Regions from separate parts of the Streptomyces sp. NPDC088387 genome, predicted to be linked through region 2. Evidence: riboswitches for the same ligand, from Rfam matches in the RefSeq annotation. Region 2 holds a riboswitch; each other region holds the start of a gene.
What was found. A riboswitch is a leader RNA that binds a small molecule or an ion and turns the genes downstream of it on or off. The one in region 2 is predicted to bind S-adenosylmethionine.

Region 1: it holds a riboswitch for S-adenosylmethionine, as region 2 does, so the genes downstream of both, ACIQAC_RS01925 (aminotransferase class V-fold PLP-dependent enzyme) here and ACIQAC_RS22760 (ABC transporter substrate-binding protein) in region 2, are expected to answer to the same signal.
Region 3: it holds a riboswitch for S-adenosylmethionine, as region 2 does, so the genes downstream of both, thrC (threonine synthase) here and ACIQAC_RS22760 (ABC transporter substrate-binding protein) in region 2, are expected to answer to the same signal.

Annotation. Positions count from the first base shown of each region.
Region 1 is NZ_JBIVNC010000001.1:396,689-399,960, reverse strand. It holds gene trpD (anthranilate phosphoribosyltransferase) at 1-831, shown strand, start outside; SAM riboswitch class IV at 1,078-1,194, shown strand; gene ACIQAC_RS01925 (aminotransferase class V-fold PLP-dependent enzyme) at 1,357-2,724, shown strand; gene ACIQAC_RS01920 (glycerate kinase) at 2,679-3,272, opposite strand, start outside.
Region 2 is NZ_JBIVNC010000008.1:206,902-210,173, reverse strand. It holds gene ACIQAC_RS22760 (ABC transporter substrate-binding protein) at 1-1,403, opposite strand, end outside; SAM riboswitch class IV at 1,771-1,884, opposite strand; gene ACIQAC_RS22755 (discoidin domain-containing protein) at 2,439-3,272, shown strand, end outside.
Region 3 is NZ_JBIVNC010000011.1:135,959-139,230, reverse strand. It holds gene ACIQAC_RS27800 (MoaD/ThiS family protein) at 243-518, opposite strand; gene thrC (threonine synthase) at 625-1,908, opposite strand; SAM riboswitch class I at 1,927-2,119, opposite strand; gene ACIQAC_RS27790 (glucosyl-3-phosphoglycerate synthase) at 2,276-3,220, shown strand.

The sequences.
Region 1 (3,272 bases), on a different contig from region 2:
CACGCCAACGTGATCGAGGTACCCGGCGCGACCGTCGACATCGTCGGCACCGGCGGCGACGGCGCCAAGACCGTGAACATCTCCACGATGTCCTCGATCGTGATCGCCGGCACCGGCGCCAAGGTCGTCAAGCACGGCAACCGCGCCGCGTCCTCGGCGTCCGGCGCCTCCGACGTACTGGAGAAGCTCGGCGTCAATCTGGAGCTGACCCCGCAGCGGGTTGCCGAGGTCGCCGAGGTCGCCGGCATCACCTTCTGCTTCGCCGTGAAGTTCCACCCGGCGCTGCGTCATGTCGCCGCGGCGCGCGGCCAGTTGGGGATCCGGACCACGTTCAACTTCCTCGGTCCGCTGACCAACCCGGCGAAGGTGAGGGCCCAGGCCGTTGGTGTCGCCGATCTCCGGATGGCACCGATCGTCGCCGGTGTCTTCGCCGAGCGGGGCAACTCCTCGCTGGTGTTCCGCGGCGACGACGGACTTGACGAACTCACCGTGACGTCGACGTCCAAGGTGTGGATCGTGCGGGACGGTCAGGTGCGGGAGGAGACGTTCGATCCGCGGGACGTGGGGATCGGGCTGGTGCCGGTGGAGGCGTTGCGGGGGGCTGACGCCTCGTTCAACGCGGACGTCGCGCTGCGCTTGCTCGACGGGGAGACGGGGCCCGTTCGGGACGCCGTGCTGCTGAACTCCGCGGCTGCGTTGGTCGCGCTGGAGCCGGGGTCCGGGTCGCTCGTGGAGCAGATCCGTGCCGGGATGGAGCGGGCGGCTGAGGCTGTGGACTCCGGGGCGGCCAAGCGGACGCTTGAGCGGTGGGTTGTCGCCAGTAACGCCTGATGCCAGGGGGCGTGGGGTTGTTGTGCGTGTGCCGCGCCGTTGTGGCTGGTCGCGCAGTTCCCCGCGCCCCTGAAAGACAAAGCACGGGGCGTAGCCCCGGCTTTCCAGGGGCGCGGGGAACTGCGCGACCAGCCACGTCCGGACCCGCACCCGCAAGTCGCCCGCGGCCCCGTGCTCTCGAGCGGCCGTTCCGGCATCCGGACAGGAGTTGCGGTCCGGTGATCACATCCCGTAGCTTTCTGATCAGGTCATGAGTGACAGCCATCAGGCCCCGGCCGGCTGTCCGGCAACCCTCCGTCCGTGGCGGGGTGCCCCGGGTGAAGACCAGGCCGTGGACAGCAAGGTCCTCGGCAAGCGCGGACCCCTCGCACACCAGGGGTCCTGGTCGTCGAGGAGATCCCCGTGGGCAAGCGAATGCGATAGGGCCGCAGAGCCCCGCCTCCGCATCCCTCCTTCTTCTGTCTTCCCGCGCTTGAGCGTGCCGCTCGTGCGGTGAATTCCGCCTGCCACAACGGGAGTACACCCATGTCCGTCTCCACCGCCGCCGTCGACCAGACCGTCTGTTCCCCGCTGCCCGTGCTCGGGCGGGACGTCACCGTGCCGCTCGTCACCGGTGGCGAGGTCACGTACGCCGCGCTCGACTACGCGGCCAGCGCGCCCGCGCTCCAGCGGGTGTGGGACGACGTGGCCGCGTACGCCCCGTACTACGGCAGCGTGCACCGCGGGGCCGGGTATCTGTCGCAGCTGTCGACGGACCTGTTCGAGAACGCCCGGCGTACCGTCGCCGAGTTCCTCGACTGCCGGGACGACGACCAGGTCGTCTTCACCCGGTCCACCACCGACTCGCTGAACCTGCTCGCCGCCGCGCTGCCCGCCGACTGCCAGGTGTTCGTCTTCGAGACCGAGCACCACGCCTCGCTGCTGCCCTGGAAGAACGCCCACGTCAGCTACCTCGACGCCCCGCGCACCCCGCGCCAGGCCGTGGAGACCCTGGAGAAGGCCCTCGCCGACCGTGACCCCCACGGCCCCGCCCTGGTCTGTGTCACCGGCGCCTCCAACGTGACCGGTGAGCTGTGGCCCGTACGGGAACTGGCCGCCGCCGCGCACGCCCACGGTGCCCGGATCGTGCTCGACGCCGCCCAGCTCGCCCCGCACCACCCCGTCTCCGTCGCCGAACTCGACGTGGACTGGGTCGCGTTCTCCGGGCACAAGCTGTACGCCCCGTTCGGCTCCGGTGTGCTCGCCGGGCGCGCGGACTGGCTGCGCGAGGCGGAGCCGTATCTCGCGGGCGGCGGCGCCAGCCGCAAGGTGACCCGGCGGACGGACGGGGGAGTGGACGTCGAGTGGCACGACAGCGCCGCCCGCCACGAGGCCGGCTCGCCCAACGTCATCGGCGCCTACTCCATCGCGTCCGCCTGCAAGGCCCTCACCGACGCCGGTTTCGAGGGTCTCGTCGCCCGTGAGCGCCACCTGATCGACACCGTGCGGGCCGGTCTCGCCGAGGTTCCCGAGGTGCGGATCCTCTCCCTCTTCGGCGACGACGCACCGCGTGTCGGCGTCATCTCCTTCGTCGTCGACGGCTGGAACAGCTCCCACTTCGCCGCCGCGCTCTCCGCCGAGTACGGCATCGGTGTCCGCGACGGTCTGTTCTGCGCCCACCCGCTGGTGCGCACCCTGCTCGGCAGCGACCCCGAGTCGCAGGGCGAGTGCGGGGCACCGGAGGCGGCGCCCGGCGAGAAGTCGCTCAACGCGATCCGGGTCAGCTTCGGTGCGGGCACGCCCGACGAGCACGTGGAGCGGTTCGTCCGGGCCGTGCGCGAACTCGTCCAGGACGGCGCCGCCTGGAACTACCGTACGGTCGACGGGCGTTGTGTGCCCGACACCTCCGCGTGAGCCGGTAGCCGGGCGCCCAGGACGACCATCCGCAGGGCGCGTTCGGTGGCGTCGGTGAGCAGCTCCGCGGCCCGCACCAGCGCCTCCGCCAGGGCCATCGGGGCGGGCAGGATGCCGTGGTACGCGTCGACGCCCGGCACGTCGTGGGCGCCCTTGCCGAGGGTGCCGGCGAGTGCCAGTACGGGACGGCCGTAGAGCTTGGCGCGGCGGGCCACCTCGCCGGGGACCTTGCCGCGCCGGGTCTGTTCGTCCAGCGCGCCCTCCGCGGTCAGCACCAGGTCGGCGCGGGCCAGACGGGCGTCCAGGTCGAGGTGGTCGAGGAGGACGTCGAAGCGGGGGAGGAGCCGGGCGCCGAGAGCGGCGAGGCCGGCGCCGAGGCCGCCGGAGGCGCCGGTGCCGGGGGACAGGCGCAGGTCCGTGGGGAGCCGGTGGACGTCCCGGGTGAGGACGCGGGCCCAGTTCTCCAGGCCGGTGGAGAGGCGCTCGACCTGCGCCGGGGTCGCGCCCTTCTGGGGGCCGAAGACCCGGGCCACGCCGTGCTCGCCGCA
Region 2 (3,272 bases):
GCGGGCAGCCGGTAGTAGTTGGTGAGGTCGGTGGAGAAGGAGCTGCGCAGGATGTCCGGGTCGGAGCGGGTCACGTTGCTCCACACCACGTCGAAGTCGCCCGACTGGAGGGTGGTGGCGAACTGGCTGACCTGGAGCTGCTTGAGCACCACGTCGACGCCGACGGCTTTGAGCTGCTGCTGGACCAGCTCCAGGGCGGGCTGGTTGGTGGCCGCGTTGGGGAACCAGGTGATGGTCAGGCTCAGCCTCTTGCCGTCCTTGGCGCGGACGCCGTCGCCGCCGGCCCGCCAACCGGCCATGTCCAGCAGGGACTTGGCCTTGTCCGCGTCGAACGCCAGGTCCGCCGAGAGGTCGGTGTAGTCGGGTGTGGTGCGTGCCAGGACGCTGGTCGCCGGTGCGGTGCCGGTCGGGAACACGGTGTCGGCGATCTGCTTGCGGTCGACGGCGGCCAGGATCGCCTGACGGACCTTGGTGTCCTTGAGGAGGGGCCGGGAGTTGTTGAGTCCCAGGCCGAAGACCACGCCGGGGTTGGCCCGGCGCAGGAGGGCGACCTGGCCACCGCCCAGCGCCGCCTCGTTGGCCCTGCCGACGCTGCTGATCGCGTCGACCTGCCCGGACTGGAGGCTGCCGGCCCGCACACCCGCCTCGGGCACGACCTTGAACACCAGCTTGTCCAGATGGGCCTCACCCTTCTTGGACCACAGGGCGGAACCCCAGTCGTAACCGGTCCGCCTGGCCAGGGTGATCGACTGGTTCTGCACATAGTCGTCCAGCACGAACGGTCCGGAGCCGATCACACCGTCACTGCACTTCTGCTGGGGCGTCCGCTTGACGCTCGCCGACGACTCGATGCCCAGCGAGTGGGTCGAAGTCGCTTGCAGGAACTGCGCGTTGGGCTCCGCGAAGGTCACCCTGACGGTGAGCGGATCGAGCACGGTGGTGCTCTTGACGCCGGTGAGATACCCCTGGGCGAGGGAGCCCAGGGGGCCGAGATCGGGCACCGCGTCGAAGTTGTCCTTGACCACCTGTGCGGTCAGCTCGGAGCCGTCGCTGAAGGTGACGCCCGGCCGCAGATGGAACGTGAACGTCGTCGCCCTGGCGTCGATGTCCCAGCTCTTGGCGAGCCAGGGCACGATCTCGCCGGTCTTCGGGTCCTGGTCGGTCAGGGAGTCCACGATCTGGCGTACCGAGTAGATGCTCTCGTTGCTGCCGACCTGCTGCGGATCCACGCAGCCGGTGTCGGAGCCCACCGCGAAGGTCAGGGTGCCGCCCGACTTGGCCGGGCCGCTGCCGGCGCCGGTGCCGTCACCGCCCGATCCACAGGCGGTCAGAAGGACGGCGCCGGTCAGCAGTGCGGCCAGGGGTGCCCAGCGGGAGTGTCTGAAATCCGGAAGTGCTGTCACGGGAGGGGTTCTCCTGCTCGTGTCACCAGGCACGGCGTGCCATGGGCGGCACAGCCGTGCGGGGGCATGCGACCCCGCACGGCCGGACGCGGGCGCGGGGAGCGCGATACAGACAGGGGTCGGGGATCAGGGATACGACACCGGGAAAGGTGGCGTGGGAGAGGTCGCGAAGGCGCGGGTCCGCGACGGACGTCAGCGGGCGCCGGGCGGGCTCGTCAGGCCTGACAGAGGCAGCTGTTCGAGCGCTTCAGATCGATGTGGAGCCGACGCGAGAGCCGGGAGAACGCCGGGGCGCCGGTACGGGAGGCAGCCCGTTCACCGCCGTGCCGCATACCCGTCCTCCCCGTCTCCGGCCCCGGACTCCGGGGCGCCGCGCTTGCGGGAGTCGTCGGTGACCCCGCCGGGCCTTCACCTGGGGCACCGCACCGCGCGGGAGGGTTGCCGGTCAGCGAGCCAGGGCTTGACGCTGACACTCAATGCCGCTGGCGATGCTACGGAGCGGTCTTGTCGTACGTCAATGGCGCGATTGTGCCGCCGGTTGGCACGGGCCCGGCCGTCTCACGTGCCCGCACGCGCGGAACCGCCCGTGCGGCGCGCCGACTTCACCGTGGCCGACCCGTCGGAACGTCGGCGCGCCGCTGTTCGGGGCGTTCGAGGCCCCGGCGGTCGTGCCCACGTATCCCGCCAGGCCGCACCCGCTGCCGGGCCCTGCCGAACCGGCTCCCCGGTCGGTCACCCGGATCGACTGAGCGACGCAGGTCGCCGCCGCACCGGCAGCGCGGCTACGGCCGGTGAAGTGCCCCGGGCGCCTTCGACGTTACCGCGGGGTACATCTCTGTGTGCAATCCCTTGACTCCGCCTGCCGCACTGGTCATTCTCGTCGCACACCTTGCGCCGGTCATGACAATTCGTCGACCGTGCCGTCCCCTCGACCAAGGGATATGGCCAGTGACCAAGGCTCGACGTAGGTACGGACGCGCGTTCCGCCGGCGCAAAGACCTCACCATCGTGTCGCTGCTGCTCTTCGTGCTGGCAATGGCTCTTGGGCCGACGCCGAGTTCGGCGGCCGACGACGACTGGTGGACCCCCACCGCACGCCCCGCACCGGACTCCGCCATCGGCGTCACCGGCGAACCCTTCACCGGCACCAACGCCCAGGGCGAGGTCCGCGGCTTTGTCGACGCGCACAACCACATCATGGCCAACGAGGCCTTCGGCGGCCGGCTGATCTGCGGGAAGTCCTTCTCCGAAGCCGGGATCGCCGAGGCGCTCAAGGACTGTCCCGAGCACTACCCCGACGGCTCCCTGGCCATCTTCGACTTCATCACCAAGGGCGGGGACGGCAAACACGACCCCGCCGGCTGGCCCACCTTCAAGGACTGGCCCGCCCACGACTCCCTCACCCACCAGCAGAACTACTACGCGTGGATGGAACGGGCCTGGCGCGGCGGCCAGCGGGTCATGGTCAACGACCTCGTCACCAACGGGGTCATCTGCTCGGTCTACTTCTTCAAGGACCGCTCCTGCGACGAGATGACGTCGATCCGCCTCCAGGCGAAGCTGACGTACGACCTCCAGGACTACGTCGACGAGATGTACGGCGGCCCCGGCAAGGGCTGGTTCCGGATCGTCACCGACAGCGCGCAGGCCCGCCAGGTGGTCGAGCAGGGCAAGCTGGCGGTGATCCTCGGCGTGGAGACCTCGGAGCCGTTCGGGTGCAAGCAGGTCCTGGACATCTCCCAGTGCTCGAAGGCGGACATCGACAAGGGCCTCGACGAGCTGTACTCGCTCGGCGTGCGCAGCATGTTCCTCTGCCACAAGTTCGACAACGCGCTGTGCGGGGTCCGCTTCGACGAGGGCGCGCTCGGC
Region 3 (3,272 bases), on a different contig from region 2:
CAAGTCGGGCCCGGCATAGCGAACATAAGGCGCAAAAGAACCACACACTTTGGCTACTTCTCATCGCAACGCGACGCCCGAGTGGATACGCCACTCATATGCGTCCGGCATGCGAGCCGCCGTGGTTCCCCAACTCTACCGCGCTCAACCCTACAGAATTGCCCCCTCCGCTTCTCTCACGGAGGGGGCAACTCAATGAACTCTTCGTAACCGCGCTTACTTGCGGTAACTGATCGCCGGGTTCAGCCGCCCGCGACGGCCGGAATGATCGACACTCCGGCACCGTCCGGGGTGGCCGTCTCCAGCCCCTGCTCGAACCGGACGTCGTCGTCGTTCACATAGACATTCACGAACCGACGCAGCTTGCCCTGGTCGTCGAGTACCCGGGCGGCGATCCCGGCGTGCTTCTTCTCCAGGTCGTCGATGACCTCACCGAGGGTGCCGCCCTCGGCCGGAACCTCGGCCTGACCGCCGGTGTAGGTACGAAGAATGGTGGGGATGCGGACGGTAACGCTCACTTTGAACCTCCGGTCAGCTGCTTCTCAGGGGCACGGGGCTGTGTTGGATCTGCGGCTACCGCCGCGCGGGCGCGACCAGCCACGACGGACCCGCAGACAAAAACGACTAGCCGAGGCCGGCCTCCCGGAACGACTCCAGGTTGGGACGAATGGTCGCGGTCAACCCCGTGTCGGCCACCGCGTCCAGCGTCTTGAGGCCGTCCCCGGTGTTGAGCACGACCGTCGTCAGCGTCGGATCCAGCAGACCGTTCTCGATCAGCTTCCTGGTGACACCGACCGTCACACCCCCGGCGGTCTCCGCGAAGATCCCCTCGGTACGTGCCAGCAGCCGGATCGCGTCGACGATCTGCTCGTCGGTCACGTCCTCCACCGCCCCGCCCGTCCGCCGCGCGATGTCCAGCACGTACGGACCGTCCGCCGGGTTGCCGATGGCCAGCGACTTGGCGATGGTGTTCGGCTTCTGCGGCCGCACCACGTCCTGCCCGGCCTTGTAGGCGACGGACACCGGCGAGCAGCCCTCGGCCTGGGCGCCGAAGATCTTGTACGGCCGGTCCTCGACGAGCCCGAGCTTGATCAGCTCCTGGAGCCCCTTGTCGATCTTCGTGAGCTGGGAGCCGGAGGCGATCGGTACGACCAGCTGGTCGGGCAGACGCCAGCCGAGCTGCTCGCAGATCTCGTACGCCAGCGTCTTGGAACCCTCGGCGTAGTACGGCCGCAGGTTGACGTTGACGAAGCCCCAGCCCTCGCCGGCCGAGTCGCCGATCAGCTCGGAGCAGAAGCGGTTCACGTCGTCGTAGTTGCCCTGGATGCCGACGAGCTCGCCGCCGTAGACCGCGGCCATGACGACCTTGCCCTGCTCCAGGTCGTGCGGGATGAAGACGCAGGAACGGAAGCCCGCGCGGGCCGCCGCCGCGCCCACCGCGCCGGCCAGGTTGCCGGTCGAGGAGCAGGAGAGGGTGGTGAAGCCGAAGGCACGCGCGGCCTCGATGGCCTGGGCGACGACGCGGTCCTTGAAGGAGTGGGTCGGGTTGCCGGAGTCGTCCTTCACGTACAGCCCGCCGGTCACGCCCAGCTCGCGCGCCAGGTTGTGTGCCTTGACGAGCTTGGTCCAGCCGGGGTTGATGTTCGGCTTGTCGGCGACGTCGGCCGGGACGGGAAGGAGCGGCGCGTAGCGCCAGATGTTCGCGGGGCCCGCTTCGATGCGCTTGCGGAGTTCCTCGGCGTCGTAGGCCGAGAAGTCGTAGGCGATCTCCAGCGGGCCGAAACACTCCTCGCAGGCGAAGACAGGTCCGAGCGGGACGCGGTGGCCGCATTCCCGGCAGGACAGCGCCGAAGCGGGACCGAGGTCTACGGTGGAATTGTCGGCGTTTGCGACAGTCTGCACAGCCATGTGAGGCGAGGCCCTTTCTCCTCATCTTCCTCACGACGCATCTCGTCGTGAGACGGATTTGGCACCTTCCCTAGCCGGGAGCCTCGCGACGACGATTCACAGTGATCGGATCAACAATGATCCACGGTAATCCACGGTGATCGGTACGAGACCGGCTGGAGGGTTGCCGGGGCTTCAACGGGCCGTTTCCCTCTGCCCCTCTGGATGAGCTGTATGCGGTTGTTGTTCGGTTGTGTACGCCATGGACCCCCGACATGCGATGGTCATCAGCGTTGTTCAAGACTGTAACCGAAGGCCAGGACAGTTGAGAGAGTCGTCCGAACGGCGAGATGGATCACACACTGTCCAGAGTGAGGAGCCACGGACCGTGCTGGAAGAAGTCGAGCGCTGGCTGAGGACCCGCACCTGGTCCGTGAGCGATCGCCCGCTGCACCGCCTCCTGGCCGCCAAACGCACCACGGGGCAGTCGGTGAGCGTCGTGCTGCCCGCGCTGAACGAGGAGGAGACCGTCGGCGACATCGTCGCCGTGATCCGCCACGACCTGATGCTCCAGGTACCGCTGGTCGACGAGATCGTCGTCGTCGACTCCGGCTCCACCGACCGCACCGCCGAGGTGGCCGCCGCGGCGGGCGCCCGGGTGGTGCACCGCGACGCGATCCTGCCGCGCGTCCCGGCCGTGCCCGGCAAGGGCGAGGTGCTGTGGCGCTCGCTGCTCGCCACGAGCGGCGACATCGTCTGCTTCATCGACGCGGACCTGAGGGAGTTCTCCTCGGACTTCGTCTCCGGCATCGTCGGCCCGCTGCTGACCGAGCCGGGCGTCGACCTGGTGAAGGGGATGTACGACCGTCCGCTGGCCGGTGCCGCCGGGCAGGGCGGCCGGGTCACCGAGCTGATGGCGCGCCCACTGCTGAACATGCACTGGCCGCAGCTGGCCGGTTTTGTGCAGCCGCTGGGCGGTGAGTACGCGGCCCGCCGCTCGCTCCTGGAGCAGCTGCCGTTCCCGGTGGGGTACGGCATCGAGCTGGGCATGCTGGTGGACTCGCTGCATCTGGTCGGCCTGGACGCGCTCGCGCAGGTCGACGTCGGAGTGCGCAAGCACCGGCACCAGGACGGACAGGCGCTGGGCCGGATGGCCGCCGCGATCTACCGCACCGCGCAGCTGCGGCTGGCCCGCGGGCATCTGGTCCGCCCGGCGCTCACCCAGTTCGAACGGGGTGAGGCCGGCTTCGAGCCGCGGACGTACTCCGTGGACACGGAGGAGCGCCCGCCGATGGTGGAGATCGCGGAGTACGCGGCGCGGAAGGTGGCCTGAACCGTCGCTCGTGGGCGCCCGGCCGGTTGTATACGGCTCCGCCGGCCGGGCC